DNA from 2 places in the Microbacterium resistens genome. Region 2 is predicted to be linked to the other one. Evidence: predicted binding sites of a transcription regulator. Region 2 holds the regulator's gene; the other holds the start of a gene.
The links. The regulator HrcA, encoded in region 2, represses chaperone genes, less so after heat shock. The targets are predictions, from matches to a motif close to TTNGCACTCGNNNNNNNCGAGTGCNAA.

Region 1: the regulator HrcA is predicted to act here: its motif matches at 5,779-5,805, upstream of groES (co-chaperone GroES).

The regions. Positions count from the first base shown of each region.
Region 1 is NZ_CP082781.1:3,764,077-3,779,665, reverse strand. Features, by position in the region: gene K8F61_RS17865 (branched-chain amino acid ABC transporter permease) at 1-40, shown strand, start outside; gene K8F61_RS17860 (branched-chain amino acid ABC transporter permease) at 42-1,019, shown strand; gene K8F61_RS17855 (ABC transporter ATP-binding protein) at 1,042-2,067, shown strand; gene K8F61_RS17850 (ABC transporter ATP-binding protein) at 2,064-2,798, shown strand; gene K8F61_RS17845 (ABC transporter substrate-binding protein) at 2,860-4,146, opposite strand; gene rarD (EamA family transporter RarD) at 4,286-5,212, opposite strand; gene groES (co-chaperone GroES) at 5,404-5,700, opposite strand; gene K8F61_RS17830 (class I SAM-dependent methyltransferase) at 5,841-7,034, shown strand; gene K8F61_RS17825 (hypothetical protein) at 7,150-8,445, opposite strand; gene K8F61_RS17820 (hypothetical protein) at 8,458-8,862, opposite strand; gene tsaD (tRNA (adenosine(37)-N6)-threonylcarbamoyltransferase complex transferase subunit TsaD) at 8,859-10,019, opposite strand; gene rimI (ribosomal protein S18-alanine N-acetyltransferase) at 10,016-10,531, opposite strand; gene tsaB (tRNA (adenosine(37)-N6)-threonylcarbamoyltransferase complex dimerization subunit type 1 TsaB) at 10,525-11,160, opposite strand; gene tsaE (tRNA (adenosine(37)-N6)-threonylcarbamoyltransferase complex ATPase subunit type 1 TsaE) at 11,244-11,684, opposite strand; gene alr (alanine racemase) at 11,735-12,841, opposite strand; partial or broken gene K8F61_RS17790 (holo-ACP synthase) at 12,961-13,308, opposite strand; gene glmS (glutamine--fructose-6-phosphate transaminase (isomerizing)) at 13,464-15,311, opposite strand; gene coaA (type I pantothenate kinase) at 15,562-15,589, opposite strand, start outside.
Region 2 is NZ_CP082781.1:719,983-735,571, forward strand. Features, by position in the region: gene lepA (translation elongation factor 4) at 1-76, shown strand, start outside; gene K8F61_RS03390 (DUF1990 family protein) at 81-572, shown strand; gene K8F61_RS03395 (HNH endonuclease signature motif containing protein) at 830-2,173, shown strand; gene K8F61_RS03400 (DUF1990 family protein) at 2,352-3,005, shown strand; gene hemW (radical SAM family heme chaperone HemW) at 3,033-4,250, shown strand; gene K8F61_RS03410 (carboxylesterase/lipase family protein) at 4,312-5,736, opposite strand; gene K8F61_RS03415 (alpha-L-rhamnosidase-related protein) at 5,733-8,153, opposite strand; gene K8F61_RS03420 (MFS transporter) at 8,150-9,514, opposite strand; gene K8F61_RS03425 (PucR family transcriptional regulator) at 9,613-10,842, shown strand; gene hrcA (heat-inducible transcriptional repressor HrcA) at 10,886-11,920, shown strand; gene dnaJ (molecular chaperone DnaJ) at 11,969-13,078, shown strand; gene K8F61_RS03440 (16S rRNA (uracil(1498)-N(3))-methyltransferase) at 13,091-13,819, shown strand; gene K8F61_RS03445 (HIT domain-containing protein) at 13,875-14,222, shown strand; gene K8F61_RS03450 (PhoH family protein) at 14,275-15,315, shown strand; gene ybeY (rRNA maturation RNase YbeY) at 15,312-15,589, shown strand, end outside.

The DNA.
Region 1 (15,589 bases), 970 kb from region 2:
CCCGCAGGGCCTGCTCGGTCGCAAGGAGAGGTTGGGCTGACATGGACTTCGGAAGCATCTTCGGCAACACCGCCAGCTATCTGTTCAGCCCGGTCACGATCGCGTACGCGCTCGCTGCGACGGGCCTGGCCGTGCACTTCGGCTACGCGGGCCTGCTGAACTTCGGCATGGCCGCCTTCATGGCGGTCGGCGGCTACGGCTACGCGATCTCCGTGCTCTCGTTCGGCCTCCCGTGGTGGCTCGGCATGCTCATCGGCCTTCTCGGCGGCGCGGTGTTCGCGCTCATCCTCGGCATCCCGACCCTGCGGCTGCGCGCCGACTACCTCGCGATCGCGACGATCGCGGCCGGGGAGATCGTGCGCCTGCTGTTCACCACGCAGCTGTTCGATCAGTGGACCAACTCGGCCGACGGCCTCGCCGGCTACCACGGCGGTTTCCGCGGCGCCAACCCGATCCCGCCGGGGACCTACGGATTCGGGCCGTGGACCTACAACGAGACGGACCTGTGGAACCGCGTGTTCGGCGTCCTGATGCTCGCGCTGGCGATCCTGCTCGTGTGGGCGCTGATGCGCAGTCCCTGGGGGCGCGTGCTCAAGGGCATCCGCGAGGACGAGGACGCCGTGCGGTCCCTGGGGAAGAACGTGTTCGCCTACAAGATGCAGTCGCTCGTCATCGGCGGCATGATCGGCGCGATGGGCGGCATCGTCTTCGTGCTGCCGTCCGCGGTGGTGCCGGGGAGCTACTCCACGTCGCTGACGTTCTTCCTCTGGACGATCCTGCTCCTCGGCGGGGCCGCGACGGTCTTCGGTCCCACGCTCGGCGCGGTGATCTTCTGGCTGGTGTTCGCCTTCCTCGGCAATCTCCTCCCCGACCTCGCGAAGGCCGGCTTCCTGCCGATGTCGGACACCCAGGCCGGGACCCTGCGGTTCGTCCTGGTCGGCGTGGCGCTCATGCTCCTCGTGATCTTCCGCCCGCAGGGCATCCTCGGAGACAAGAGGGAGATGACCTTTGTCAAGTGAAACCCCCACCCCCGGCGTTCCCGTGCCCTCGACGACCACCGGGAGCGTCCCGCGGGCCAAGACCACGGGCCTGGCCGCGGGTCCTGCCGCGCCCGGGGTCGCCAAGAACGACCCCATCCTCGTGGTCGACGCCGTCCAGCGCCGCTTCGGCGGGCTGACCGCGGTGGACGTCGACCACCTGGAGATCCCCCGGGGCGCGATCACGGCGCTCATCGGCCCGAACGGCGCCGGCAAGACGACGCTGTTCAACCTGTTGTGCGGGTTCGACCGCCCGAACTCCGGCTCGTGGGTCTACGACGGCACGAACCTCGCCGGGATCCCGTCCTTCAAGGTGGCGCGGATGGGCCAGGTCCGCACGTTCCAGCTCACCAAGTCCCTGTCCCTGCTGACCGTGCTGGAGAACATGAAGCTCGGAGCGACCGGTCAGCGCGGCGAACGCTTCTGGCCGAGCCTGTTCCCCTTCCTGTGGCGCGCTCAGGACCGGCAGATCGAGGACAAGGCCCGTGAGCTGCTGGCCCGGTTCAAGCTCGACGCCAAGGAGAAGGACTTCGCCGCGTCCCTCTCCGGAGGACAGCGCAAGCTCCTGGAGATGGCGAGAGCCCTGATGACCGACCCGAACCTCGTCATGCTCGACGAGCCGATGGCGGGCGTGAACCCGGCCCTGACCCAGTCGCTGCTCGATCACATCCTGGATCTGAAGGACCTCGGGATGACGGTGCTCTTCGTCGAGCACGACATGCACATGGTCCGTCACATCGCGGACTGGGTCGTCGTCATGGCCGAGGGCCGGGTGGTCGCCGAGGGGCCGCCGGAGACGGTGATGGAGGACCCGGCGGTCGTCGACGCGTACCTCGGCGCCCACCAGGACGTGGACCTCGGCACCGTGACCGGCCGCATCTCGGTGGGCGACGTCGCCGAGGCGCAGGCCCTGCGCGCGGAGATCGAGGCGGAGGCGGTCGAGGAGCTGGACGCCGTGGAGGCGCAGCGCGAGGGGACGGAGCCCGGGTCGGGACCGGCCGGCGGCGAGAAGGACGGAGAGAACGCATGAGCGAGGACGTCGTCGTCGAGCTGACCGACGTGCACGCCGGGTACCTCCCGGGCGTGAACATCCTCAACGGAGCCAACCTCGTCGCCCGCCGCGGCGAGCTGATCGGGATCATCGGCCCGAACGGTGCCGGGAAGTCGACGCTGCTGAAGTCGATCTTCGGGCTCGTGAACGTGCGCTCCGGCGACATCACCGTCAACGGCGACAGCATCGTCGGGCTGAAGGCGGACAAGCTGGTGCGCCGCGGCGTCGCCTTCGTGCCGCAGACGAACAACGTCTTCCCGTCCCTCACGATCGCCGAGAACCTGCAGATGGGCCTGTACCAGAACCCGCGGATCTACGCCGAGCGGCTCGAGTTCGTCACCGGCATCTTCGCGGAGCTCGGCAAGCGGTTGAACCAGCGCGCCGGGTCGCTGTCGGGCGGGGAGCGCCAGATGGTGGCCATGTCGCGGGCTCTCATGATGGACCCGTCCGTGCTGCTGCTGGACGAGCCGTCCGCGGGCCTGTCCCCCGTCCGCCAGGACGACGCCTTCATCCGCGTCTCCGACATCAACAAGGCGGGCGTCACCACGATCATGGTCGAGCAGAACGCCCGCCGCTGCCTGCAGATCTGCGACCGCGGGTATGTCCTCGACCAGGGCCGGGACGCGTACGAAGGGGCGGGGCGCGACCTGCTGAACGACCCGAAGGTCATCGGGCTCTACCTGGGCACGCTGGGCACCGACGCGGCCTGACGGCGCAGGAGACGCCGAACGGCCCCGGATCCGAGGATCCGGGGCCGTTCCGTGACCGGTGTCAGTTGGTGCGCTCGTAGAGGTTGTCGGCACCGTACTTGAAGATGCCGATCGCGGCGCCCGTCGGGTCGCCGTTCTCGTCGAACGTGACGTCGCCGGAGTAGCCGTTGTAGTCGGCCACGCCGCCGTCGTTGATGATCTTCGCGCAGTCGGCGAAGCTCGTGCAGGCCTTGCCGTCGCCGGACCCGCCGGAGACCTCCTGCATCTTGGCGGCGATGTCCGCGCCCTTCGTCGACCCGGAGGCGAGCGACGCCAGAGCCATCAGCACGACGGCGTCGTACGCCTCGGCGGCGTAGGTGAAGTCCTGGATGGTGGAGTTGCCCTCACCCGTCCAGTACGTCTGCAGCCGCTCCGTGAAGTCGTCCGACAGGGCGGGCCCCGGACGCGTGCCCTGCGCGCCCTCCAGCGACACGGGGAGGTTCGTGGACGCCTCGGCACCGTAGTTCGAGGTGTTGCCGTCCACCATGTAGAACTTGTCGGCGGTGATGCCGGCGTTCACCAGAAGCGGGGCGATGGTGCGGAACTGGTCGAACGAGACGACGGCGACCGCATCCGGGTTCGCCGCCTTGATCGTCGCCACCTGGGCGTCGAACTGCGCGTCGCCGACGTTGAAGGACGCCTCCGCGACCACCTGGCCGCCCGCGCTCTCGAACGTCTCCTTGATCGCCGCGTCCAGACCCGTGCCGTACGCGTCGTTCTGGTAGATGATGCCGAGGGTCTTGCGCCCGTCCTCGGCGATCAGGTTCCCGAGGACCTCGCCCTGGAGCAGATCGCTCGGCGCGGTGCGGAAGTAGAGGCCGTCATCCTCGAACGTGGTGAAGTCAGGCGAGGTGTTGGAGGGCGAGATCGTGATGATGCCCTTCGCGACGTTGCCGTCCAGGATGAGCTTGGACACGCCGGACGCGGCCGCGCCGACGATGCCGGCGACGCCCGCGCTCTGCAGCTTGCTGATCGAGGTCTCGTACGCCTTGGTGTCGGTGTCGCCCTCGTCCTCGCTGGTCATGTCGACCGTGATCCCGGCCTTGGCGTCGTTGATCTCCTGCACCGCCAGCCCCACGCCGGACTCCATCGGCGGGCCGAGGAACGACAGCGAGCCCGTCTGCGGCAGCAGCGACCCCAGCTTCAGTGTGATGTCGCCGGCGGGCTTCTCGCCACCGCCGCCGCCGGTGTCGCCGGACGGCGTGCCGGCGGGTGAGCCGCTGCAGCCGGCGATCACGAGGGCCGATACACCGACCAGGGCGATCCCGGTCAGGGTCTTCGCCACCCTCGAACCCTTCAGTGCGTTCATGATGCTCCTTTGCGTGACTGAACGTGGCGACACCATCGTCGGTGCCCGCCCGTCGGGTGTAACCACCCTAGATCCGGCCGCGGCGCATCCGCGTATCAGTGCGTTAACGATCGGATCCCGCGTCGCGCGGGACCGGGTGTCACACCAGCTCGGGAGCCGCCGTCCGCGGGCCCCGGCGCCCTTCCCGCAGCAGATCCACGAGGAACACCGCGATCGCGATCCACACGATCGTGAAGCCGATCCACCGCTCCAGCGGCATGGGCTCCCCACGGAAGACGGCGCCCACGATGAACTGCATCACCGGCGTGATGAACTGCAGCATGCCGATCACGGTGAGGCCGATCCGTCGCGCCCCGGCCGCGAACAGCAGCAGCGGCACGGCCGTGGCGACGCCGGCGAAGGCCAGCAGCGCCGCGTGCGTCGGGCCCGCCGCCCCGAGGGTCACGCCGGTGGTCTGCGCGACCGCGATGAGCTGCACGAGCGCGACCGGGATCAGCCAGAACGACTCCAGGGTGAGCCCGCTGACGGCGTCGACCGCCGCGCCGATCCGCTTCTTGACCAGTCCGTACACGCCGAACGAGGCGGTGAGCGAGAGCGCGATCCAGGGGAAGGACCCGTAGGCGAACACGATCACCAGCACGGCGAGCGAGGCGATCCCGATGGCGGCCCACTGCAGCGGGCGGATCCGCTCCCGCAGGACGAAGACGCCCAGCAGCACGGTCGTGATCGGGTTGATGAAGTAGCCGAGGCTCGTCTCGACGATGTGGTCGGACAGCGTCGCGATGACGAAGACCTGCCAGTTGACGTAGATGAGCACGCCGGCCAGCGCGGTCCAGCCGAGCAGGCGCGGCTGCCGCACGATGGCGCCGAGCGCGCTCCAGCCGCGCATCACCGTGAGCAGGATCAGGCAGAACACGAACGACAGCAGCACCCGCCACGCAACCAGCTCCCACGGACCGGTGGGGACCAGCAGCAGGAAGTACAGCGGCAGCACGCCCCAGATCAGGTAGGCGCCGCCGGCGTACACCGCTCCGGCCGTCTGCGGGCTGCGCGGGGATGGGCTCACCGGTCAACCCTATGGCGCGCTCACGGCTCAGCGGCGCCTGTCCGGGTCCGGTTCGGGGCGGATTCCGGCCATTCGGGGCGTGATTCGCGCCAATCTCCGCCCGGAACGCGCCCCAAGACGCGGCGGACCGCCCGGACACGGCGAAGGGCCCGGATGCCGAGGCATCCGGGCCCTTCGTGAACGTCAGCGCGTCAGCGGACGACGACCGCGAGGACGTCGCGGGCCGAGAGCACCAGGTACTCGTCGGCGCCGAACTTGACCTCGGTCCCGCCGTACTTGCTGTAGAGCACGCGGTCGCCGACGGCGACGTCGAGCGGAACACGGTTGCCGTTGTCGTCGATGCGGCCGGGGCCCACGGCCACGACCTCGCCCTCCTGGGGCTTCTCCTTGGCGGTGTCGGGGATGACCAGGCCACTCGCGGTGGTCTGCTCGGCCTCGACCTGCTGGATGACGATGCGGTCCTCGAGCGGCTTGATGGAAACCGACACGGTCTACCTCTTTCTCGACGGTTCAAGACTCGTTAGCACCCTCAACCCGAGAGTGCTAATCACAGTGTAGGCGCAAGGCTGGCACTCGCGCAATGCGAGTGCCAGCCTCGGCGGATGCGGCAGGCCCCTAGGCTGGGCAGGTGGAGATGCCCGAGCTGACCGCCCTGCTCACCCCCGAGGGGCTGCGCCTGCTGGACGAGCTCGGCCCGGTGGAGACGACGGGCGAGGCCGCCGCCGCGGTGTCGCGGCTCCGCGGAGCCGGGCACGGTCCGGATCTCGTGGCCGCCGTCGTCGGCCAAGCGCATCTCCGCGCCAAAGCTCGGACGAAGTTCGGGCCGTTCGCGGACCGGATGCTGTTCACCCGCGCCGGGCTCGAACAGGCCACCCGGCTGTCCGTGGCGGCACGGCACGCCGGACGCCTGCGAACCGCAGGGATCGCCCACGTCACCGACCTCGGCTGCGGCATCGGCGGAGACGCGCTGGCCTTCGCCGCCGCGGGCCTGCGCGTGACCGCGGTCGATGCCGACGAGATCACGGCGGCGCTGGCCGCCTTCAACCTGGCGCCCTTCGGCGCGGACGCCGAGGTGCGGCACGCCCGAGCCGAGGAGATCCCGCTGAGCGGCGATCCGGGCGAGGCGGCGTGGCTCGACCCCGCCCGGCGCACGGCGGGTCACACCGAGACCCGCCGCGTGGCGGCCGCCGACTACTCCCCTCCCCTGGACTGGGTGTTCGCTCTCGCGGAGAGGATGCCGACCGGGGTCAAGCTCGGCCCCGGGCACGACCGCGACGCCCTGCCGCGCGAGGCCGAGGCGCAGTGGGTGAGCGTGGACGGCAGCGTCGTGGAGCTCGTGCTGTGGGCCGGCGGCCTGGAACGCGAGGGGGTGCGCCGTGCGGCGATGGTCATCCGGGGGGAGAGCACGCACGAGCTCACCGCTCCCGCCGACTCCGCGGACGCGGAGGTGCGCCCGCTCGGCGCCTACCTCCACGAGCCGGACGGCGCTGTGATCCGCGCCCGACTCATCGGGGATCTGGCGCGACGCACCGGAGCCGGGATGCTGGACGAGCACATCGCGTACCTCACGTCCGACGATCCCCTCTCCTCCCCCTTCGCGGCGAGCTTCCGGGTGCGCGAGGTGCTGCCCCTGCACGCGAAGACGATCTCGGCGGCGCTCAAGGCGGCCGGCGTCGGAACCCTGGAGATCAAGAAGCGCGGCGTCGACATCGATCCCGCAGCGTTCCGCCGGAAGCTGACGCTGCGCGGGAAGGGCTCGGCGACGCTCATCCTCGTCCGCATCGGCGACCGGCGCCACGCCGTCCTCGCCGACCGCGTCTGATCCTCCCTCGTTCCGCTCCCCTCGCTCCGTCGTCGAGTGGTCAGTTTTTGTGGGTTCCGCGCGCCTCAACCCACAGAAACTGACCACTCGACAGAAGGGGCGGGCGGGGAGGGGGTCAGAGGCGGGGACCCCAGGCGGTCGAGGGATCGGCCTGCCGGGTGATCGTCAGCACCGCCCCGGACATCGGGTCGTTCAGCACCTCGAGGAGAGCCGCCTCCCGGGTCGGGGTCGCGGGGACCGACATGCGCAGGAGGAGGACCGGACCGATCCCGGTGCTCTCGCCGTCACGCCCACGCACGACGATCGCTTCGCACCCGAGACGGGGCTCGTCGCCCTCCTCCAGCACGAGGCACAGTGTGCCGTCCTGCCTGTTCGCGAGCCAGACCGGGGCGTCGTCCAGGTGCCCCAGGAGAGTCGGCGGATAGGTGATGTCGAGAGCCTCGCGGATCCGTTCTGCCGCAGCCTCGCGCTCGCGATACCACGTGCCCGGATCCGCGTTCGAGTTCCGTTGGCCGGACACCGTGGCCAACGGCACCCCGAGCCGGGTCAGCGTGACCGTCCCCCAGAAGTACGTGCTCAGGGAATCGTCGCCCGGATGGGAGGCGTCGTTCGCAGGGCGATCCGGCCGCACCTCCGCGGAAACGGTCAGGCTGCCCTTCGTCACACTGGCCCGGGGAAGACACTGCATGCCGGGCCCCTGCCCAGGGACCTCCAGGATCGCGCAAGACAGCTCCCCGCCCTTGCGGGTCACATACCAGAGCAGCGCCCCCTCCTCCGCGGGATCCTCATCCTCGAACGGGCTGCTCTCGGCGAGAAGGACGAGCGAGCCGCCGTCGATGTCGTCGAGTCCGTTCAGCGCCTCGAGCACGGCCTCCCGCCGCTCCTCGTGCGCCGCGGTCATCGGCAGCGCCACATCGGGCGCGCGGGGCACGGACCAGCCGATCGCGAGGCCCGCCGCCACGAGTGCCGCGGCGGCCGTGACGAGCACGCGAGGACGCCGCCACCGGCCGGCAATCGCGCGGTCCGCGAGCAGCGCCCGCCAGCGGGAGGGCGGAGCCGTCTCGCCGAGGACGTGCGGCGGACCGATCGAGGAGGATCCCGGATCCGCCGCCACCGTCACCGGATCGCTCCCGGGTTCCTTCGGCACGGCGAGGACGTGCGGCGCCCCCGTCGTCGCCGCGTCCTCCGCCACCGCGGACGCGAACCATGCCTCCGGTCCCGGTGCGGGTCCCTCGCCCGGCGCCGCGGTGTCCACGACCGCGCTGACCTCCGGCCCTGCCGGGACCACGCGACGCCGCTGCAGGTCCCGAAGCCGGTCCGCCTCCGCGGGGCTCAACGGCGTCGGCCCCCGGCCGTAGGCGCGCTCCTGCAGCGCCCGCCGTTCGCGCTCCTCGTCGAGCCCGTCGCCCATCGGATCGCTCCGCTACCCGAGCAGCCCCGCCGCGAAGGCGGCCCAGAGGAGCCAGCCGGCGCTGTAGACGGTGGCGACAGAACCCAACACGAGCGCCCAGACCGACATCGCCCGGCTCTCCACCGGGCGGCGCAGGCACATGATCGCCGAGACCACGGCGATGATCGCGACCGGGATCCCCCACCCCACGAACAGGGACGCGGCGAGCGCGACGATCGCCGCGAGCAAGGCCCAGGGCGCCAGGCGGGCATCGTCACCCCGGCGCACCGCGCCGGTCGCGGTCGAGGGCTCCCAGACGGCTCCGGTGGGGACGGCCCCCTCGTCGTGCAGATCCGGGCCGCTCTCCACCGTCACCGGCGACGGCGCCGTCGGCAGCTTGGAGAACCGTTCCGGGGCTCCGTCGCCCGGCGTCGTCATCCGCCTGCCCCGGTGTCGGCCCCGATGCCCGCCCCGGTGTCGGCCCCAATGCCCGCCCCGGTGTCGGCCCCGGCGGCGACCCCGGGTGCGGCGCCCGGCGCCGAGGACGCGACCTGGATCTCGGTCACCGGCAGGGTGGAGTCGGCGCCGAAGGCGAGCGTGGACGGCGCACGCCCGGACGCGATGAGCTCGGCGGCCAGCGCCGCGATCATGGCTCCGTTGTCGGTGCACAGGCTCAGCGGAGGGATCCGCACGGTCACGCCCGCCGCCGCGGCGCGCTCGATCGTCTGCTCGCGCAGTCGCCGGTTCGCGATCACGCCGCCGCCGAGGAGCAGGCGGGGGACGCCGCGGTCCGCGCAGGCGGCGAGCGCCTTCGTCACGAGCACGTCGACGACCGCCTCACGGAAGCTCGCCGCCACATCCGCGACCGGGACCACCACGCCGTCGGCGCTCGCGCGCTCGATCCAGCGGGCCACCGCCGTCTTCAGGCCCGAGAACGAGAAGTCGTAGCGGTGCCGCTCCAGGTCCGACGCCCGGGACAGGCCGCGGGGGAACGCGATGGCCCGCGGATCCCCGCCCGCGGCCGCGCGGTCGATCTCGGGTCCGCCGGGATACGGCAGTCCGAGCAGGCGCGCGACCTTGTCGAAGGCCTCGCCGGCGGCGTCGTCCACCGTCTCGCCGAGCAGCTCGACGTCGGTGGTGAGGTCGCGCACGTGCAGGAGCGACGTGTGACCGCCGCTCACCAGCAGGGCGATCGTGGGGTACTCCAGCGGCGGCGCATCGGCGTCGAGGATGTCCGCGGCGATGTGCCCGACGAGGTGGTTCACGGCGTAGAGCGGCGTACCGAGCGAGACCGCCAGCCCCTTGGCGGCACCGATCCCGACCATGAGCGCGCCCGCCAGCCCCGGGCCGCTCGTGACGGCCACCGCGTCCAGGTCCGTCAACCGGACCCCGGCCTCGTCGAGGGCGCGTTCGATCGACGGCTGCAACGCCTCCAGGTGCGCGCGCGCCGCCACCTCCGGCACCACACCGCCGTAGCGGGCGTGCTCGTCCATGCTGGAGGCGATCGTGTTGGACAGCAGGGTGCGTCCGCGGACGATGCCGATCCCGGTCTCGTCGCAGCTCGTCTCGATGCCGAGGACGAGGGGCTCGCTCATGCCGACTCCTTCCGGTCGCTCGGCGCGGCGTCCGCGGTCGTCTGAGCGGCGCGGGACCGGAGGTCCAGGCGCATCACCACGGCGTCCACGTCGTCGGGCTGGTAGTAGTGCGCGCGGCGTCCGATCTCGTCGAAGCCCTCCGACGCGTAGAGCGCGGCGGCCACGGGGTTGTCGGCGCGGACCTCGAGGAAGACCTCACTCGCCCCCCGCTCCTCGGCCTGCGCCAGGAGCGCACGCAGCAGCGCACGGCCCCGCCCCGCGCCCCGATGCCGCGCATCCAGGGCGATCGTCTGGATGTCGGCGTCCCGGGAGCCGCGCAGCGCCCGCACTCCCCCATAGCCGACGATCCGCTCGCCCGCCGCATCCGGCTCGACGACGACGAGGTAGCTGCCGTGCGGGGAGGCCAGCTCGGCGGCCATCGCCTCCGCGCTCCAGGCGTCGCGGGGGAACGAGGCCTGCTCGATCGCCATGATCGCGTCGAGGTCGTCCGGGGAGGCCGGCCGGATCATGATCCGACCCGTTTCGGCGCGCTCGGGATCCGGGCGTCCGGCGCCCGCAGGTACAGCGGCTCGGCGCCCGCGAGGGTGCGTCCGGCGGCGACGGCCCGGGCGCCGACACGGGCGAGGGAGACCGCGGACAGCTCGGTCGCGGTGATCTGGCGGAGCGCCCCCAGACGCGCGTCGACCTCCTCGCGGGGGACGAGCACGGTATCCACCACGACGTGCGGGATCCCGTCGACGTCGAGCCCCTCGAAGACCGTCACCGCGGACTCACGACGGCGCGCATCGGTGAGGATCGCGAACGGCTCGCTCGGCTTCTCTTCGCGGATGACGGAGAGGGCGGCGGCGAGATGGCTGGGCACGGGGACCACGGGGACGCCTCGGCCGAGGGCGAACGCGCGGGCCGCGGCGATCCCGATCCGCAGCCCGGTGAACGGCCCCGGCCCCATGCCCGCGACCACGTGCGTGAGCGGGTCGTCGGGCGCCTCCGCCTGGGCGGCGGCGAGCGCGTCCTGCAGCATCGTTCCGATGACCTCGGCGTGCCCGAGGGCGTTTCGTTCCCCGAGCTCGGCCAGGGTCGATCCGTCACGGCCGAGGAGGGCGACGGCCGAGCCCAGGGACGTGTCGACGGCGAGGATCACCCCTCCAGGGTAGTCTCCGCCGCCGCCCGCCGACGCCGGGACGATCCGGTGCCGGCCGGATCCGCGCGCCCGGGTCGGCGGGGTCAGCGGCCGCCGCGGCGGATCGTCACGACCCTCGGGGCGTCCGCGTCCAGGTCCTCGTCCGCGACGTCGTCCCGTGCCCCGGCTCCGGCCCCGACCGGCCGCTCCAGCTCGATGTCCCACCAGGAGTCGGCCAGGTCCTCGGCGATCCCGCGCCCCCACTCCACGACGACCACCGAACCGGCGGCGTCGACGTCGAGATCGTCGAGCTCCGCCGCGGACCCCAGACGGTACGCGTCCATGTGCACGAGCGGGGCGCGCCCGACCAGGGAGGGGTGCGTCCGGGCCAGCACGAACGTCGGGCTCTGCACGGGACCGCGCACTCCCAGCCCCTCGGCGAGGCCGCGCGTGAAGGTCGTCTTCCCCGCGCCGAGCGGACCGGTGAGGATCAGCACGTCCCCGGCTTCCAGACCGCCGCCGATCGCGCGCCCGAGCGCCTCCATGTCCTCGGCCGTCGCGATCTCGTGGCGTCCGAGCAGGGTGTCCGAGACGCTCACGAGACCGTCCGCCGCGGCACCCGGGGGCCGATCCGGGTGACGATCTCGTAGTTGATGGTGCCCGCCGCGTCCGCCCAGGTCGTGGCGGACGGATGACCGAGGGTGGGATCCCCGAACAGGATCGCCTCGTCGCCGACGGCGACGGCGTGGTCGCCGACGTCCACGACGAACTGGTCCATCGCGATCCGTCCGGCCACCGGGAAGCGCCGTCCGCCGATGAGGACCGGCCCGCGTCCCGACGCCTGCCTCGGGATCCCGTCGGCGTAGCCCAGCGGGATCAGGGCGAGGGTGGTCTCCTGGGCGGTGCGGTGGTCGTACCCGTAGGAGACGCCCTGCCCGGCGGGGACGCGGCGCACGGCCGCGACGGCGGCCCGCAGCGTCATCGCGGGGCGCAGGCCCAGGTCCGCGGACGAGCGGTCGTCGAACGGCGACAGCCCGTACAGGCCGATGCCGATGCGCACGGCGTCGAGGCGGGTCTCCGGCAGGTCGATCGCCGCCGCGGTGGCCGCGAGGTGGCGGATCTCCGGTCGCACGCCCGCGGCCTCGGCCTGCGCACAGCCGCGCTCGAAGGCGGCGAGGGCGGCCAGGTCGTCCGCGGGCGACGTGTTGGAGACGTGGCTGAACAGGCCCACGATCCGGATCCGACCGATCCGCTCCAGCCGTGCGGCCTCCGCGAGCACGCGCTCCCAGGCGGCGGGCGCCACGCCGTTGCGGGACAGGCCGGTCTCGAGCTTCAGGTGGACTCCGACCGGGGTCCGCGCCGAGGCGGCGGCCGCGGCGGCCTCGAGCTGGTCGAAGGAGGAGATGCCGATCTCGATGCCCGCCTCGGCGGCGTCGTCGAAACGGCGCCGCGGGGCGTGCAGCCAGGCGAGCACGGGCGCGTTGACGCCCTCTCGGCGCAACGCCAGCGCCTCGTCGACCGTGGCCACGCCCAGCCGGGTCGCGCCGCCGGCGAGCGCCGCGACGGCTGCCGACGCGGCTCCGTGCCCGTAGGCGTTCGCCTTGATCACGCCGATGACGTCGGTGCCGGTCATCCGGCGCAGCTGACGGGTGTTGTCGCTGATCGCGTCCAGGTCGATCACGGCTTCGCGGAACAGGGTCATGGTCTGCCCTCCCTCGGCGGATCGTCCACAGTATCGGCGCGAGACCCCCTCTGCCCGCCGGGACCCCCTCCTGCAGGCGCTTCTCCCGGGGGGTGTGGGCGGCCGGAGGGGGTATCGGTCCCCTCCGCGACGACGAACGCGGCGGCCAGGCCCGCGTCGTGGCTGAGCGTGAGGTGCACCGTGGAGATGCCCCGTTCCCGGACGACCTCGGCGGTGGTGCCGGTGAGCACGAAGTAGGGGCGGCCCGACTCCTCCGAGGCGATCTCGATCTCCGTCCAGTGCACGCCGTCCGATCCGCCCAGGGCCTTGATCAGCGCTTCCTTCGCGGCGTAGCGCGCGGCGAGCGACGCCAGCCGCAGCGACCGCTCGGCCGGAGCGAAGAGCCGCTCGGACAACCGGGGGGTCCGCGTCATCGTCTGCTCGAACCGCGCGATGTCCACGATGTCGATGCCGGTGCCGATGATCACCGGTTCAGCCTACTCGCGCCCGCCCCGCCCTCCCCCGGCTCCCGTCGCACCGCCGCCCCGGCCGAGTGGTCAGAAAGTGTGGGTTGTCGCGCCGTGAACCCACAGTTTCTGACCACTCGGCACCGCGCGCAGGTGCGGCGCTCGAGGGGCCGGGGTCACTCGACCGTGACGGACTTGGCGAGGTTGCGCGGCTGATCCACGTCCAGCCCCTTCGCCGTGGCGAGCGCCATCGCGAAGATCTGCAGCGGCACGACGGCGAGGATCGGCTCGAACAGCGGCTCGGCCAGAGGGATCCGGATCACCTCGTCCGCGAAGGGCAGGACCGCCGCGTCCCCCTCCTCCGCGATGACGATCACCCGGGCGCCGCGCGCACGGATCTCCTGGATGTTGGAGATCACCTTCGCATGCACGAGGGACGAGTGACGCGGCGAGGGGACGATCACGAACACCGGCTGCCCCGGCTCGATGAGAGCGATCGGGCCGTGCTTGAGCTCGCCCGCGGCGAAGCCCTCCGCGTGGATGTAGGAGATCTCCTTGAGCTTGAGCGCGCCCTCCAGGGCGATCGGATAGCCGACGTGACGGCCGAGGAACAGCACCGAACGGGTGTCGGCCATCCATCCCGCCAGCTGTGCCACGTGCGCCTGCTCCGACTCCAGGACGCGGGCGAGCTTGCCCGGGAGCGCCTCCAGCTCGGCGACGTCGCGTGCGGCGTCCGACGACAGCGTCCCGCGGACGCGCCCCATGTGCAGGCCCAGCAGCTCCAGGGCCGTGATCTGGGCGACGAAGGCCTTGGTCGACGCCACCGCGACCTCCGGTCCCGCGTGCGTGTAGACGACCGCGTCGGACTCCCGCGGGATCGTCGCCCCCTGGGTGTTACAGATCGACAGGGTCCGCGCGCCGCGCTCCCGCGCGTACTTGACCGCCATCAGGGTGTCCATGGTCTCGCCGGACTGGCTGATCGAGACCACGAGCGTGCGGTCCCCGATCACCGGGTCCCGGTACCGGAACTCGTGCGCGAGCTCGACGTCCACGGGCACGCGCGCCCACTGCTCGATCGCGTACTTGCCGACCATCCCGGCGTACGACGCCGTGCCGCACGCGGTGACGATGACCCGGTCGACGTCGCGCAGCAGGTCGTCCATGCCCTCGAGCTCCGGGATCACGACCTCTCCGTCGCGGACGCGCCCGCGGATCGTGTTCGCGACCGCCTCCGGCTCCTCCGAGACCTCCTTGGCCATGAAGCTGGGCCATCCGCCCTTCTCCGCGGCGGCCGCGTCCCACGACACCTCGAACGGCTCGGCCTCGACGACCGTGCCGTCGAAGTCGGTGACGGTCACCTGGCCGGGCGTGATCGCGACGATCTGGTCCTGCCCGATCGCGAGGGCGCGACGGGTGTGCTCCACGAAGGCGGCCACGTCGGAGCCGAGGAAGTTCTCCCCCTCGCCCAGCCCGATCACGAGCGGCGAGTTGCGGCGGGCCCCGACGACGAGGTCCGGCTCGTCCTGATGCACGGCCAGCAGGGTGAAGGCCCCCTCGAGGCGTCCGACGACGGCGCGGAACGCCTCCTGGAGGTCGCCCGTGCGGGCGTGCTCGCGCCCGAGCAGGGCCGCGGCGACCTCGGTGTCGGTCTCGCTGCGGAAGGTCACGCCCTCCGCGGCGAGCTCGGCGCGCAGCGCCGCGAAGTTCTCGATGATGCCGTTGTGGATGAGCGCGAGGCGCCCCTCGTCGGCGAGGTGCGGATGCGCGTTGACGTCCGTCGGGCCGCCGTGCGTCGCCCACCGGGTGTGCCCGATCCCGGTCGTCCCGGAAGGGAGCGGATGCGCGTCGAGCTCGTCGCGCAACACGCCGAGCTTCCCGGCCTTCTTCGCGCTGGAGAGCGTCCCGTCCTCCGTGATCACGGCGATCCCGGCCGAGTCGTAGCCGCGGTACTCCAGGCGAGCGAGCCCGGCGAGGAGGATGTCCTGGCTCGGACGCGAGCCGACGTAACCGACGATTCCACACATGCGGTCCAGAGTAAGCGGCGCCTTTTGCGCAGGTTCTGAACGAATGGAGCGTGCTCGTGCGGATCGGAGCCACCCGCCGAGGCGCTCGCCCGATCTGCACACATCACCCCGATCCGCACACCGAATCGCGCAAGACGTGTGCAGATCGGGACCGGGTGTGCAGATCGGGACCGGGTGTGCAGATCGGGGCCGGACGCAGATCGGGGACGGACGGAGGCAGGAGCCGGGCGGGCACCGGCTCGGCCCGGGGTCAGAGCTTGCGGAGCAGGACGCTCTCG
Region 2 (15,589 bases):
CGGGCGCGTCGAGGTCCCCCAGGAGGCGTTCATCGCCGCGCTGTCCGGGGACGTCGAAGGCAAGGACAAGAAGTAGTCCGATGCGCCGACCGGCGTATCCGCGCGGGATCACACGTGAGCCGGTGCAGCGCGTTCCCCGCGGGATGCGGCTGATCGAGCGCTCCACGGAGGTTCCGCCCGCGGCGCGGACCGCGGTGGCGTCGTTGATCTCGACGTGGGACTTCAAACGCCGGGTCGGTTTCGGCGCGCCCGAGGCGGCGCCCGCGCCGGGGCAGGTCGGCACGTTGTCCCTCCGCGTGGTCGGGAAGCGGTTCGACGAGCCGGTGCGCGTGGTGTGGGCGGGGGCCTCGGGGTTCGGCTACGAGGCGATGCCAGGACACCCGCTGTACGGCGAGGAGTCGTTCGTCCTTGATGAGTCGGGCCGCTTCACCGCCCGCTCGATCTCGTGCCCCGCCGCGTGGCGCTGGCGCGTCGTCACCCCGGCCCTGCGGATCCTGCAGCATCGCACCATGGCCGCGTACGTGCGCGTGGTGAACGACGCGGTCCGTGAATCGGCGTCGACAAGACGCTGACGGAGCGCCCGGCAAGGAAGGACCTTCTCCTGCGCCCGCCCTCGGTCGTTGTGCGCCCCCGGCCGTTGTGCGAGTGCCGTCCCGGTCGTTGAGCGAGCGGAGCGAGTCGAAACGCACTCACGCCTCGGCCTCCTCCCGGTCGCCGTGGTTGTCCACACCTCCACCCGAGTGTCGTACATATGTTCTACTCTGGGGTCATGTTCACCACCGCCCCGTCGTCTACCGCTCGTTCGCGGGAGGGGTTGTTGGATGCGTGGGTGGCGACGCGTCGGCAGATCGCCCGGTTGGAGGCGGAGGCCTCGGCGTTGTTGGCGGAGCGGGTGACCCTGTTCGAGGGGGATGTGCGGGCTCAGCCGGTGCATCGTGACAGTATTCGCCGGTCGATGATCGCGGAGTACGCCGCGGCGGGGCGGGTGTCGCGGGGGACGGTGGAGCGGGCCTTCGCCGACGCGGAGGTCCTGGCCGCGCAGCTGCCGGACGTGAAGGAGCGGTGGCCGGAAGGGACGATCACTGCTGCGCATGTGCGGGAGATCGTGCACGCGTCGCGGATCCTGCGCGACGCGATCGTCTCGGGCTCGGCGGACCCCGAGGTGTTGACGCTCTATCAGGCGGCGGTGTTGGAGGTCGCGGAGCACGAGTCCCCGGCACGGACCCGGGTGTTGGCGCGGCAGGTCGCCGCCGCCCTGGCGCCTGCCGCGGTGGTGGAGCGGCATCGTGCGGCCTGGCCGGACCGGTGCGTCACGATCCGGTCCCTCGATGACGGTCTCGCGTTGATCACCGCGGTGATCCCCGAGGTCTACGCCGTCGCGATCATGGACCGCCTCACCCGCATGACCCACCACATCCGCCGCCGTCCGGCACCGGACACCACCTCCGGCAACGAAACCGACACCAGGGACGTCATCAACGCCGATACCACCGACGCCGCTGAGGCCCTGGACCTCACCGTTCCCTCCGGTCCTGACACCGCCGATGTCGCAGAACCCACGGGCACCGCGGACACCGCCGATGTCGTGGATGGGCGGACAGCCGATCAGGTCCGCGCGGACCTGTTCACCGACCTGCTCCTCGCCGCCGACCCCACCCCCGTCCACGGCACAGGGCTGGACCGCATCCAGGCGCACATCCAGGTCACCGTCGCCGCGACCACCCTCGCCGGACACGACGACCGACCCGCCGAGCTCGACGACCACGGCCCCCTCCACCCCGACCTCGCCCGCGCCCTCGCCGGCCGACACACTGGATGGACCCGCCTCTTCCTGGGCCCCGACGGCATCCTCACCCACACCGACACCTACACGCCCACCATCCCCATGCGCCGTCACCTCCGCGCCCGCGACCAACACTGCCGATTCCCCGGCTGCACCACCCCCGCGCACCACTGCGACATCGACCACACCCACGATCACGCCCGAGGCGGACCCACCACCCTCACCAACCTCGCCCACCTCTGCCCGACCCACCACACCCTCAAACCCCCCGACATCCCGGACGCCCACCGATGGACCGCACGACAACACCCCGACGGCACCATCCAATGGACCAGCCCTCTCCAACGCACCTACGCCCACCCACCGCCCCGACGCATCATGTTCCTCTAGAGGAGCATTGCCACCCGCGGGACGCAGGGCCGCAGAAGGCGCAGCCGGGGAGAAGGGGCCATGTTCGCCGCGGACGCTGCGCCGGAGAGACGCGCGACGAGGACCGGCGGTGACGCGAACGGCGCACAATGTGGAGAACCTGAGTGAGCGCCGAGAGGTCGGCAAGTAGGCTGGTCTCATGCGTCGCGGGACTTTCCGAGAAGGCACGGTGGACTATGCCGCCGTGGGGGCCACTCACGCCCCCGACCTCATGCAGTATCCGCCGGAGCACAGTCTTCCCGCCGAGGAGTCGTGGCGCATCGGCAGTGGCGAGGAGCGTTTCCGCGTCGCCAGCGAGGCTCTGCTGTCATGGACCGCGCAGCGGGCCGCGGGTCTCGAGATCGAGGATCTGCGCCCGGCGTCCGGCCCCGCCTACGCGGGCGTCAGCTTCGATGCCGAGGGCACGCCCATCGCGCCGAGCAAGAACGAGATCGAGCAGCGCTTCGATGCCGACGGCACGCCGTTCGTCGGCCCCGGCATGACGCTGCGCGTGCGCGGGCGAGCGGGCGGGATGCGTGCGGACGCTGAGCTGCGCGTCATCTCCGTGACGGAGGAGCCGCGGCGGGTGGGCTTCGTGCTCGGCACCGTCGGCGGGTCCGTGGTGAGCGGCGAGGAGTCGTTCGACCTGGACTGGCGCGAGGACACCGACGAGGTCTGGTTCACCGTCCGCGCCTTCGACCGGCCCAACGCCTTCCTGTACCGGACGATCCCGGCGCTCGTGCGCCGTCGTCGACGCGAGCTGTTCGCCCGCTACCTGCGCGCCATCTCGCCGCTGTACACGACGCCGCTGTGAGCGCCGCACGATGAGGGGTCGGCGCTGATGGCCGGGCCCCTTCCGCTCGGCGATGCCGCCCCGGCCGACGGCCGTCTGCCGGAGGACCTGCCGATCGACGCGTCGACGCCCTTCTCGGCGTACCTGCACGTGCCGTTCTGCCGGGTCCGCTGCGGATACTGCGATTTCAACACCTACACCGCCTCCGAGCTGCGCGGCGCCCGTCAGGACACGTACGCGGACACGCTGCTCCAGGAGGTCGCGCTCGCCCGCGGCATTCTGGCGGAGCGGGGCGCGCTGCGGCCCATGGACACGGTCTTCTTCGGCGGTGGCACGCCCACGCTCCTGCCGCCCGGGGACCTCGCCCGGATGCTGGCCGGCGCCGTGGACGCGTTCGGCCTGTGCGCCGGCGCCGAGGTCACCGTCGAGGCGAATCCCGACACCGTCACGGCTCCGGTCGCGCGGGAGCTGGCGGCCGCGGGGGTAACCCGGATGTCGATCGGCATGCAGTCGGCGGTACCGCACGTGCTCGCGGCGCTGGACAGGACCCATCGCCCGGAGAACGTGCGCACGGCGGTCGAGGCCGCTCGGGAAGCGGGCCTGTCCGTCAGCGTCGACCTCATCTACGGCGCCCCCGGCGAGACCCTGGACGACTGGCGCGCCTCGGTGGACGCGGCGGTCGCGCTCGCGCCCGACCACGTGTCGGCCTACGCCCTGATCATCGAGGACGGCACCAAGCTCGCTCGCCAGATCCGCCGTGGTGAGGTCGCCGCTCCCGACGACGATCTTCAGGCGGACATGTACGAGCTGGCCGACGGGCGGCTGGCAGCGGCGGGTCTCGGCTGGTACGAGGTGAGCAACTGGGCGCGCAGCGCCGACCAGCGCTCCCGGCATAACCTCGCGTACTGGCGCGGTTCCGACTGGTGGGGCTTCGGTCCCGGCGCCCACAGTCACGTCGCGGGCCTGCGCTGGTGGAACGTGCGGCACCCGGCCGCGTATGCCCAGCGCCTGGCGGCGGGGGAGTCGCCGGCCGCCGGCACCGAACGGCCCGATGCGCAGGCGGCGCTGCTGGAGCGCATCCTGCTCGGATCCCGCCTGGCCGAGGGACTGCCGCTGGAGGCCCTGCCCAAAGCCGTGCGGCCACGCGTGGCCGGACTCATCGCGGACGGTCTCGCCGAGGGCGGCGCCGCCGTGCGCGGGCTGCTCGTGCTCACGCGGCGCGGGCGCCTGCTGGCGGACGCGGTCGTGCGCACCCTGACCGACTGACCGGGCGGCCGACTGACCGGCCGTCGGCCGACTGACGGGCGAGCAGGGCGGGCCGAGCCGCTCAGGGAAGCAGATCGAGACCGGACGTGCGCCGTTGGGGCACGGTGGCGGACGCCGCGTCGAAGAGCCGGGTCGTGCGGCGCTCGTCGAACGCGCGCCACCCCGGATCCTGCTCGCGGATGAACCGCACCCAGGCCGAGTGCATCTCGTCGGCCAGCTCCTGCGGGGCCTCCGGGCCGGTCATGCGCTGCGACTCGGGATCCGACAGCGCATCGAAGACGAAGCCCAGCTCCAGGGCGTGCGCGGCGCGAAGGTCGCGGATGCGACTGCGCCATGCGAACTCGTAGACGTAGGTGGGGGAGCGGCGGGCCCGTGCGGCACGGGTCATCGGGGCGCGCAGCAGCACGTCGGTCGCGAGCTGTCCGAAGTTCTCACCGGTCGAGGCGCCGGGCGCATCCGCGCGGTACGCCCGGACGGCGCGTCCGGGGATCCGCAGCGCGAGGCGGGCGAGGAGCAGCTTCGCCGGACGGATCTCCGCGAGGGACTCCGGGGGAAACCACAGCCGGTACTCGTCGGTGTTCGTGCCGATCAGGACGGGGATTCCCGCGTCCGCCACCGCCTCACGCGGCTGGCGGGGGAGCGTCTCCGGATCGATCACGAGCTGATAGCCCGGCGCGCCTCCGAGCGGGGACGATCCCGCGGACTGGCGGCGGCGTGCGTCGAGCAGGCGCTCCGGCGACACCGCGGCGAACGACGCGCGATCCGTCCCGACACCCAGCAGCCGTGCGACCTGTGCGGTGACGCGTCCGCCCTTCTGCGGCGTCTGGGCGTCGAGCGGTCCGGACTGGATGATGGCTCCGGCCACGCGTTCGCGGGTGTCGTCGCGGGCCAGCAGCGCGGCGACCAGGGCGCCGCCTGCGGACTCGCCCATCAGGGTGATCCGCGCAGGGTCGCCGCCGAATGCCGCGATCTCGCGGTGGACCCAGCGCAGGGCGGCCGCCGCGTCCTGGAGGCCGAGGTTGCGAGGCGCATCGTCCAGGACGGAGAAGCCTTCGGCGCCGAGCCGGTAGTTGATCGAGACGAAGACGATGCCGGCGCGGGCGAACGGAGTGCCGTCGTAGATCGTCAGGGCGGCGGTGCCGCGCTCCAGCGCCCCGCCGTGGATCCAGAGCACGACGGGCGCCCCGGACGCCGACGACGGGGCCCACACGTTCGCGGTGAGGATCTCGTCGCCCTCGATCCGGACCGATCCGAGCAGCTCGGCGGTCGCACCCCCGTACGGGGACTGCGGGGCGGTGGCGCCGAAGGCGGTGGCCGTCCGGACGCCCTCCCAGGCGGGAGCCGGCTGCGGGGAGCGGAACCGGTTCTCGCCGAACGGGGCCGCGGCATAGGGGATCCCGAGGAATCGGTGGACTCCGGCGATCTCCTCGCCGCGTACGGTACCCGGGGACAGACGGACCTCGACGGCATCGCTCACGCTCGTCATCGTACGGCTCCGGACAGTACGTGCGTTCCCGGGCTGAGGTCGTGCTCCTCGCCGTTCCACCGGACGGTGGCGGGCACGGGCGTCGCGACGGTCAGTGCGTCGCCCTCCACGCGCACGTCGATGGCGCCGTGCGGAGTCGGAACGACCGCGCGGACACGCTCCAGCGTCTCGGGCCTCGGCGCGACCCGCGCCCGCTCGTATCCGGGGAGCTCCGGCGTCACCCCGAGGGTGTGCACGATGACGTCGTGTGCGACCGTCGCTGACCAGCCGTGACAGTACGACCCGCCCTCCCAGCACTCCCGGAGAGCGGTCGGTCCCGTCGCCAGGAGCAGATCCCAGTCCCGGTACAGGGGCAGAAGATCGCCGCCGAGCTCCGCGATGGCGGCATGCACGAGGGAGCGGAAGAACGGCTGCGCGCCCACGACGAACCGCTCGGTGTCCCAGTCCGGCTCATCGCGGCGCCACACCGGCGAACCCGCGCTCGGGCCCCGCTGATCGGCACCATGGTCGGCGAGCGGACTCCGGGTGAACATGACGGCGCGGTCGGTGAGGAGGCGGCGGACGTCGCTGCGGCGATCTGCCGGGACGATGCCGGCGAGGACCGCCGCCGCGGCGACGTGCTCGCTGACACCGGAGCCGAGGGACCCGTCGGGCAGGATGTTGTCGCGATACGCGCCACGGGCCTCGTCCCAGTACGCCTCGAACCCGTCGCGGACGTCGGCGTGAAGCCGGTCCGCCCAGTCGGCGCGGCCCCGGTCGCCCTGCCACGAGGCCATCTCGGCGAACTGCCGCAGCGCACGCGCCCACAGCGCGGTGAGCGCGGCGCTCGAGCCGCGCACCTGCACGGGAGACCAGTCGATGAGCACCCACCCGGGCACGTCGACGAGCCGTCCGTCCCGCAGATAGGGCAGGAACCAGCGGAGGACACCCTCGACCGTCGGCAGCAGGGCGCCGACGAGCCCGCGGTCGCCGGTGTACCGGAAGAGGTTGTGGACGGATGCGATCCAGTGCAGTGCCCAGTCCGGGATCGGCGGGATCCGGGGTGAGGCGAAGTCGCCCGCCGCCGCCATCGGGAGCATTCCGCCCGGACGGGGCCGCGCGAGCAGCTGCGGGTTCCACACCGCGAGGGACCAGTCCGCGTTGGCGACGAGATCGACGCTCTGATGGACCACCGCGTCCCCTGTCCAGGCGCGGCGCTCGCGGGTCGGGCAGTCGAGGTACGCGTCCGCCGCGCTGAGGTCGACGGTGCGCAGACTCACCTCCACGACCCGGTTGAGGAGCTCGTCGCTGCTGGAGAACGAGGCACCGTGGCGCGGTCGGTGCGTCTCCACGAGCTCCGCACGGATGAGTCGAGGCAGCGCCCCGGCGGCCGAGGCGCTGAGGGCCAGGAAGCGTCCGGCCACGAGATCGAAGGGCTCGACCACGGTCTCGCCGTCGCGGAGCACGAGCTGCAGCGGGGCGGCGCTCTCGAACGCAGCCGGTCCCACCGCCTCGAGGAGACCGCCGCGGACGATGTCGCCGGCGGTCCCGGCGAACGTCAGCCGCAGCCGGCCGGACACGATGCGGCCGACGTCGAGGACGGTGACGCGTCCGGTGGAGATGTCGTCGGCGAGCGCGGCGACGAGCTGCGCGGTCGTCGCGGCGACGGCGTCGCTCCCGCTGCGAGCCAGCTCGCCGGTCGGCAGCGCCAGGGGCGTCTCCGCGAGGGCGGGGGCCTGCCGCGGGAGCACCGCGCCGTACGGCTCACCGCCCGGCGTGGTGCGGCCGCGGGGGCCGATGATCGACTGCTCGCGGATCTCCCTCGCCGGGTGCCACGCACCGGACGGATCCGGTCGCGTGGTCCAGTCCGGGTCCAGACGGCGCGCGTCGAAGAGCTCGGCAGGCTGCGACGCGAGGACGCCCTGCGGCGCGGCGGGCGTCCACGCGTCCGCGTCGCAGGCGATCCACTCCGCGTCGGTCGCGACGATTCCCTCGCCGTCGGCCTCCAGCTCCGCGGCGAAGGCTCCGGCGCCCATCGTGTGCGACGCCCGGGATGGGGTCCACCACGGGACGGGGTCGCCGTAGAAGCGTGCCAGGACGGCGATGGTGTTCAGGCCGGGGCGCAGTAGGGCCGTCACGTCCCACTCGTCGTACGTGAGCGCGTCGGCGTCATGACGTGCCGGCCCCGAGCCGACCCGTTCCCCGTTGATCCAGGCGGCGTAGCGCGCGTCGGCCGTGGCGAACAGCGTCGCGCGGCCGGGGGTCGACGGCAGGCTGAAGGATCGGCGCAGCAGGACGCGCTGGTCCGACGTCCCGGGGTCGAGAGCCCCGAGGGGCTCCTCGGGTCCGGGGACGACGAGGCCCGTGGTCCGCGACCAGATCCACCGGCCGCGCCACGGGCGCGCCGTCGTCTGCCGTGGCCAGGTCGCGGTGCTCATGGGCGATTCCTCTCTGCCAGGGCGGCCCGGGTGCGCGCCGCCTCGTCGCGGGTGATGGGGTAGGCCAGGAACACGAGACCTCCGAGCAGGACGAGCGCCACGGGAACCCCCGACTGGGCCAGGGCGATCCCCATGAGCGACAGCGGCGTCTGCTCGCCGCCGGGGACGTAGCCGGTGACGGCGAGGACGTAGGCGACCAGGGCGCCGCCGATCCCGGCGCCGGCCTTGGCGGCGAACGAGCCGATCGAGGCGAGTGCGCCTTCGGTCCGGAACCCGCCGCGCAGCTCCACGTGGTCGGTCAGCTCGGCCAGCAACGCGTAGTTGAGGGCGACGGCGCCGCCGAAGCCCAGTCCGGCCGCGCCGAAACAGACGAGGTAGACGGATCCGGGAAGACCGGGGAGCAGGAGGATCGAGCCGATCCCGACGGCGGCGACGGCGAGGCTGGCGAGATAGGCGGGCTTGAACCCGACCCGCTGGCCGATGAGCGGGCCGCCGATGCTGCCGATGACCATCGGCGCGGCCATCACGAGGGCCACCGCGCTGACGAGCCCGGCGCTTCCCGCGTAGTACGTGAAGAAGAACGGGATCCCGGCCATCAGGGCGGCGTTGCCGGCGCTCGTGGCGAGCTTGGAGACGAGGAGCACCGGGACGGCACGGGAGGAGAAGAACAGCGCCCGCAGGTCGCGGAGGCCGTACCTCTCGCTATGGACGGGCGTCACTCGCTCCCGGGTCAGGAGAGCGCCCGTCGCGGTGAGCGCGAACGAGACGACGGCGACGACGACGGCGTAGACCTGCCACCCCGCAGCACCTCCGCCGAGCAGCGAGACGAGGGGGAGGGACACGCCGATCACCAGTACGGTGCCGAGCAGGTAGGTCGCGCCCTTGATCGCCGCGAGACGACCTCGGGTGCGCGGGGACGCGCTCATGGTCGGCAGGAGCGCGTTCAAGGGGATGTCCATGAGATCGAAGGCGATGCCCCAGACGAGATACGTGATCCAGGCCGCCAGGAGCGCGCCGCCGGCCCACCCCGGCACGAGGAACAGCGCCGCGAAGCTCACCGCGGCGACCCCGCCCCCGAGGAGGAGATACGTCCGGAAGCGGCCCCAGCGCGTCCGCGGCAGGTGGTCGACGAGGTACCCCATCAGCGGGTCGGTGGCCCCGTCGACGATGCGCGCGACCAGCAGGAGCGTGCCGACCGCGGCCGCGCCGATGCCGACGTGGTCGGTCAGGTAGATCAGCAGGAAGGACCCGATCACGGTGGACAGCACGATGTTGCCGAGGTTGGCGGCGAGATAGCCCGCCTTCTCGGAGAGTCGGACGTCGGCGGCGGCCGGGGCCGTGGGAAGCGCGGAGGCGGTCATCGTCGACCTTTCTTCGGGGGTTTCTCTCATGGTCGGTCACAGCCCTCCCTCGGACCAGTGGGCGACTCCCGGAACTCGCGGGGCGTAGTTTGTGATGTATGACAACATCCGCTATCCGACTCTCCGGGCGCGACCTCTCTGCCGAGGTGCGGGATTCCCGGGAGCTCGTCGAACGGGTGATCGCAGCGATCGCGCCGACCGACCCGGCGGCCCACGGCATGGGCGCGACGTCGATCGCCGCGGACATCCGGTGGTCCGTGGCGCAGAGCCTCCGGGCGGTCGCCGATGTCCTCGCCGGGCGCGAGGCGGACTTGGAGCTGATCCGCGCCTCTGCGATCCGGCGGTTCGAAGAGGGCGCCTCGCTCGCCTCGGTCATGACCGCGTACCACCGCGGGATCCAGGAGGTCTGGGCGCTCGTGCGCGAGCGCGCGGCACGGGACGAGGCGGCGTCGCTGGCGGACGCCGGCGAGCGGCTGATGCACCTGCTGGAGCGGATCGGCGGCGCTCTCGCGGAGGACCAGGAACGCGTCTGGACCGTCGTGCACGCGGGGGAGAGGGAGGGGCGGTTCGCCCTGTTCACCGCGCTGACCCAGGGTGGGGACGCGGTCTCCGCGGCGCACCGGTCCGGACGGCCGCTCGCCGATCGGTACGGGGTGCTGGCGGTGCGGATCGTGGGAGAGCCCGGCGGGGCGCCAGACGGCGTCGCCGCGCGACGGGACGTCCAACGGCTCCGCGCGGCGATCGACGCCGCGGTCCCGGGCGAGGAGGTGCTGGCGGTGCTCACGTCCGCGGGCGGCACGGCCCTCGTTCCGGTGCGGGGACCGGGCGTGGCTGAGCGGATCGGCGAGAGTCTGGCGGCGGCATTCGGAGACCGGTCCGCAGCAGGCTGGAGCGAGGCGTCGCCGGCCGGGGTGGCCGACGCGGTCGGCGTCGCGGAGGAGCTGCTCGCCCTCGCGCTCGTCCGGGACGACGTCGGCGGGACCGATCGCGTCGCGACCTTGGACGCGATGCTGCTCGACTACCAGAACTCCCGTCCCGGGCCCGCGCGGCAGGCCCTCGCTCGCTCCCTGGATCCCCTGAGCGAGGATCTCGTCCTCACGGCGCGACGCTATCTGGCGCTGGAGGGGGACAGGAGGAGGACGGCGGCGGCTCTGCACGTGCACCCGAACACGGTCGACTACCGTCTCGGCCGCATCGCCGTCCTGTGCGGATGGGACGCGACCACGCCCACCGGGGCCGCCCAGCTGCGGGCAGCGCTGATCGCGGCGCGACGGGAGGAGGACGCCCGCGGCGGTGCGGCGGGGAGCGTTTCCGGCGGAACCGAGTAGAATTGGCACTCAGTACGGGCGAGTGCCAGCGAAGGAGGGCGGGATGGTCAGTGAACGGGGCCTCCAGGTCCTTCGCGCCATCGTGGAGGACTTCGTCGAGACGAACGAGCCGGTCGGCAGCAAGTCGATCGTCGAGCGGCATGCCTTCGGAGTGTCCGCGGCCACGATCCGCAACGACATGGCGCAGCTGGAGGACGAGGACCTGATCGTCGCGCCCCACACGTCGTCGGGCCGGGTGCCGACCGACAAGGGCTACCGGGTCTTCGTCGACCACCTGGCGCAGCTGCGCCCGCTCTCGAGCGCGCAGCGCTCCGCGATCACCGCGTTCCTCACGGATCCCGCCGATCTCGACGACCTCATGGTGCGGACGGTGCGGGTGCTGACGCGGCTGACCGGCCAGGTGGCGCTCGCGCAGTACCCGTCGTTCGCGCGGGCGCACGTCACGCACGTGGAGCTGGTCGCCCTCGCGCCGAACCGCCTGCTGACCGTGCTCGTCACGGATGCCGGCGGGGTCTCGCAGCGCATCGTGACCCTTCCCGCCGACCTCGACGACGCCGAGATCGCCGTCGTGCGGGCACGTCTCACGGTCCTGCTCACGGGCCGTTCGGTGCGTCGGGGCCTCGAAGGGATCGCGGCCCTCCAGGACGCCCCCGAGGCCACTCCGCTCGGGATCGCGCAGGCCGCGCTGGTCCGTGCCGTGTCCGAGGAGCTGGAGGAGTTCCGCCAGGAACGGCTGGTGATGGCGGGCGCGGCGACCCTCGCCCGCCGGGAGCACGACTTCCGCGGCAGCATCCACCCGCTCCTGGAGGCGATCGAGGAGCAGGTGACCCTGCTGCGTCTGATGAGCGAGATGGTCACGGACGAGCAGGGGCTCGCCGCGAGCATCGGCGCGGAGAACGAGGCCTTCGGGCTGCCCGAGGCGTCGATCGTGGCGAGCAACTACATGTCGCCGGGCGGGACGGCGCGCGTCGGCGTCATGGGCCCGACGCGCATGGACTATCCGAGCAACCTCGCGGCGGCGCGGGCCGTGGCCCGCTATCTGTCGCGGCTGCTCGACGAGGATGAGGCGGGTCGCTGAGCGACGCGCGGGGGACGAGGCGGAGCACGCCCGTCCGGAAAGGTGACTGTGGCTGACCACTACGAGGTCCTCGGCGTGTCCCGTGACGCGAGCGAGGAGGAGATCAAGAAGGCGTACCGGCGGCTGGCGCGCCAGCTCCACCCGGACGTCAACCCGAGCGAGGAGGCCGCCGAGCGGTTCAAGCTCGTGACGCACGCGTACGACGTGCTCAGCGACGCCGATGCGCGGCGCCGCTACGACATGGGCGGCGACGAGAACGGCGGCGGATTCGGCGGATTCGGCGGGTTCGGCGACATCTTCGAGACCTTCTTCGGAGCGGCCGGCGGCGGGCGCTCCGCACGTCCGCGTTCCCGGCGCGAGCGGGGACAGGACGCGCTCGTGCGGATCACCCTCGACCTCGGCGACGTCGTGTTCGGCGTCCACCGCGACATCGAGGTCGACACTGCGGTCCTCTGCGAGACCTGCCAGGGCTCGTGCTGCCAGGAGGGGACCTCTCCGGTCACCTGCGACATCTGCCGCGGCACCGGCCACGTGCAGCAGCAGGTCCGCGGTCTGCTGGGCACGGTGCTGACGACGGCGCCGTGTGGATCCTGCGAGGGATACGGCACGACCATCCCGTATCCCTGCGCCACCTGCAACGGCCAGGGTCGCGTCCGTTCGCGGCGCACCGTCGGCCTCGACATCCCCGCCGGCGTCGAGACCGGGCTCCGGCTGCAGCTTCCCGGGTCCGGCGAGGTCGGGCGCGCGGGCGGGCCGAACGGCGACCTGTACATCGAGGTCACCGTCACGCCGCATCCGACGTTCAGCCGGGAGGGCGACGATCTGCTCGCCACGCTCGAGGTCGCGATGACCGATGCGATCCTCGGGGCCACGACGACGATCGACGGCCTGGACGGGTCGGTGGATCTGGAGATCCGCCCGGGTGTCCAGTCCGGCGACGTGCTGACGATCAAGGGGCGGGGGATCACCCCGCTGCGCGGCAGCCAGCGCGGAGACCTGCGCGTCGGCGTCCAGGTGCTCACCCCGACGAAGCTCGACGGCAAGCAGCGCGCGCTGATCGAGGACTTCGCCAAGCGCGCCAAGGCGCCGTCCCCGCGGCTGTCGGAGTTCCATCAGGGGCTCTTCTCCAAGCTTCGCGACCGTTTCCGCAACGGCTGATCGGGGCTGGCCATGGCGCTGCACTTCCTCATCGACGACGCCGCGGGCGCCGAACCGGGCGCGGTCGTCTCGCTCACCGGAGCGGAGGCCAAGCACGCGGCGGTGGTCCGCCGCGTCCGCCCCGACGAGGTCGTGACCCTCGGCGACGGGCGGGGCGTCTGGCTCGAAGGCCGCGCCGAGCACGTCGAGCCCGGGCGGGTCGACGTGCGCATCGCCGAGCGACGGGAGGTGCCCCGTCCGGCCCCGCGGATCGTGCTGGCGCAGGCGCTCGCGAAGGGGGACAGGGACGAGCTCGCCGTGCAGGCCGCGTGCGAGCTCGGGGCCGACGAGATCGTGCCGTGGCAGGCCGCGCGCAGCGTGTCCCGCTGGGAGGGCGCCAAGGCGGTCAAGGGGCGCGAGCGCTGGAGCAGCATCGTGCGCGAGGCCGCGAAGCAGGCGCATCGCGCCTGGATCCCGGACGTCGCCGCCCCGGAGCGCACCGCCGACCTCGTCGCGCGGGCGGCCGCCCAGCGCGTGCTGCTCCTCGACCCCACCGCGCCCGGACGGCTCTCGGCCATCGAGGTCGATGACCGCGACCTCGTCCTCGTCGTCGGCCCGGAGGGCGGAATCGCACCGGAGGAGCTCGAGCGGCTCAGCGACGCGGGAGCCGAGCGCGTCCGGCTCGGCGACACCGTGCTGCGCACCTCCACGGCGGGTCCGGCCGCGATCGCCCTGCTCTCGTCCGCGCTCGGACGCTGGTGAGGAGAGGCGCCGCGACGACGGACGCGGGCCCACCGGCGCGGATAGACTGGCACGCATGACCGAGCCCTCGATCTTCACACGCATCCTGAACGGCGAGATCCCCGGCGAGATCCTGCTCGACACCGGCCGCGTGTTCGTGATCCGGGACATCAACCCGCAGGCGCCGCTGCACGCGCTCGTCATCCCGAAGACCGAGGAGTACCGCGACGTCACGGAGCTGGCGGCGGGCGACCCCGGTCTGCTCGCCGAGCTCGTCGCGGCCGCGAAGCGCATCGCCGATGAGCACGCGAACGGCGAGTACCGCCTGATCTTCAACAACGGCGCGAGCGCCGCCCAGTCCGTCTTCCACGTGCACGCCCATGTGCTCGGCAACATCGAGGAGAACAAGCTCGTTGGCTTCTGACGAATCGGCAGACCGCCGTATCACCGCGCGCATCGAGGCGGACGGCATCGCGATGGTCCAGCTGCTCGGACCCCAGGACCGGCTCCTGCGCGTGCTGGAGAAGGAGCACCCGGAGGTGGAGGTGCTCGTGCGCGGGAACGAGATCACGCTCACCGGCGCTTCGGAGGCCGTGGCAGCGGCCCGCGCCCTCGTGGAGGAGCTGATCGCGATGACGAGGTCCGGGCACGATCTCGGTCCCGCCGACGTGACGCAGTCCGCCCGCATCCTGGGCCGCGGCGACGGTCCGCGCCCGAGCGAGGTGCTCGGCGAGGCCATCCTGTCCTCTCGAGGACGCGTGATCCGCCCGAAGACGCTCGGACAGAAGGAGTACGTCGACGCGATCGAGGAGAACACGATCGTCTTCGGCATCGGACCCGCCGGCACGGGGAAGACCTACCTCGCGATGGCGAAGGCCGTGCAGGCGCTGCAGCGCAAGGAGGTCGAGCGGATCATCCTCACGCGCCCCGCGGTGGAGGCGGGGGAGCGGCTCGGGTTCCTCCCGGGTACGCTCACCGACAAGATCGATCCGTACCTGCGCCCGCTCTACGACGCGCTCAACGAGATGATGGACCCCGAGATCGTGCCGCGGCTGATGGCCACGGGGACGATCGAGGTGGCTCCGCTCGCCTACATGCGCGGCCGCACGCTCAACGACTCCTTCGTCGTGCTCGACGAGGCGCAGAACACCACGCCGGAGCAGATGAAGATGTTCCTGACCCGGCTGGGCTTCGGCACGAAGATGGTGGTCACCGGCGACATCACGCAGGTCGACCTGCCGCAGGGCGCCTCCGGTCTGCGGCTCGTCACGCGCGTCCTCAAGGACATCGACGACATCCACTTCTCCCGGCTCACCAGCGATGACGTCGTCCGGCACACGCTCGTGGGCCGCATCGTGGACGCGTACAGCGAGTACGACGAGCAGCGCCTGGCGGCGCGGACCGAGCGTGAGCAGGCCGCGGAGTTCGCCAATCGCGCGGAGCGGCGATCGTCCCTGCGGGGGCACGGGACACAGGGCGGGCCGCGGGACCGCATGCCGAAACGAGGACGCTCATGATCGAGATCAACAACGAGTCCGCCATCGACGTCGACGAGACGGTGCTGCTGCGGCTGACGGAGCACAACCTCGCCCAGCTCAACGTGAGCCCGGACGCCGACGTCGCGATCGTGCTCGTGGACGAGGGCGCCATGGAGGCCCTGCACGTGCAGTGGATGGACGAGCCCGGTCCCACCGACGTGCTGAGCTTCCCGATGGACGAGCTTCGGCCGGGCACCGTGGACCGCCCGACGCCGCCGGGGCTGCTCGGCGACATCGTGCTGTGTCCCCAGGT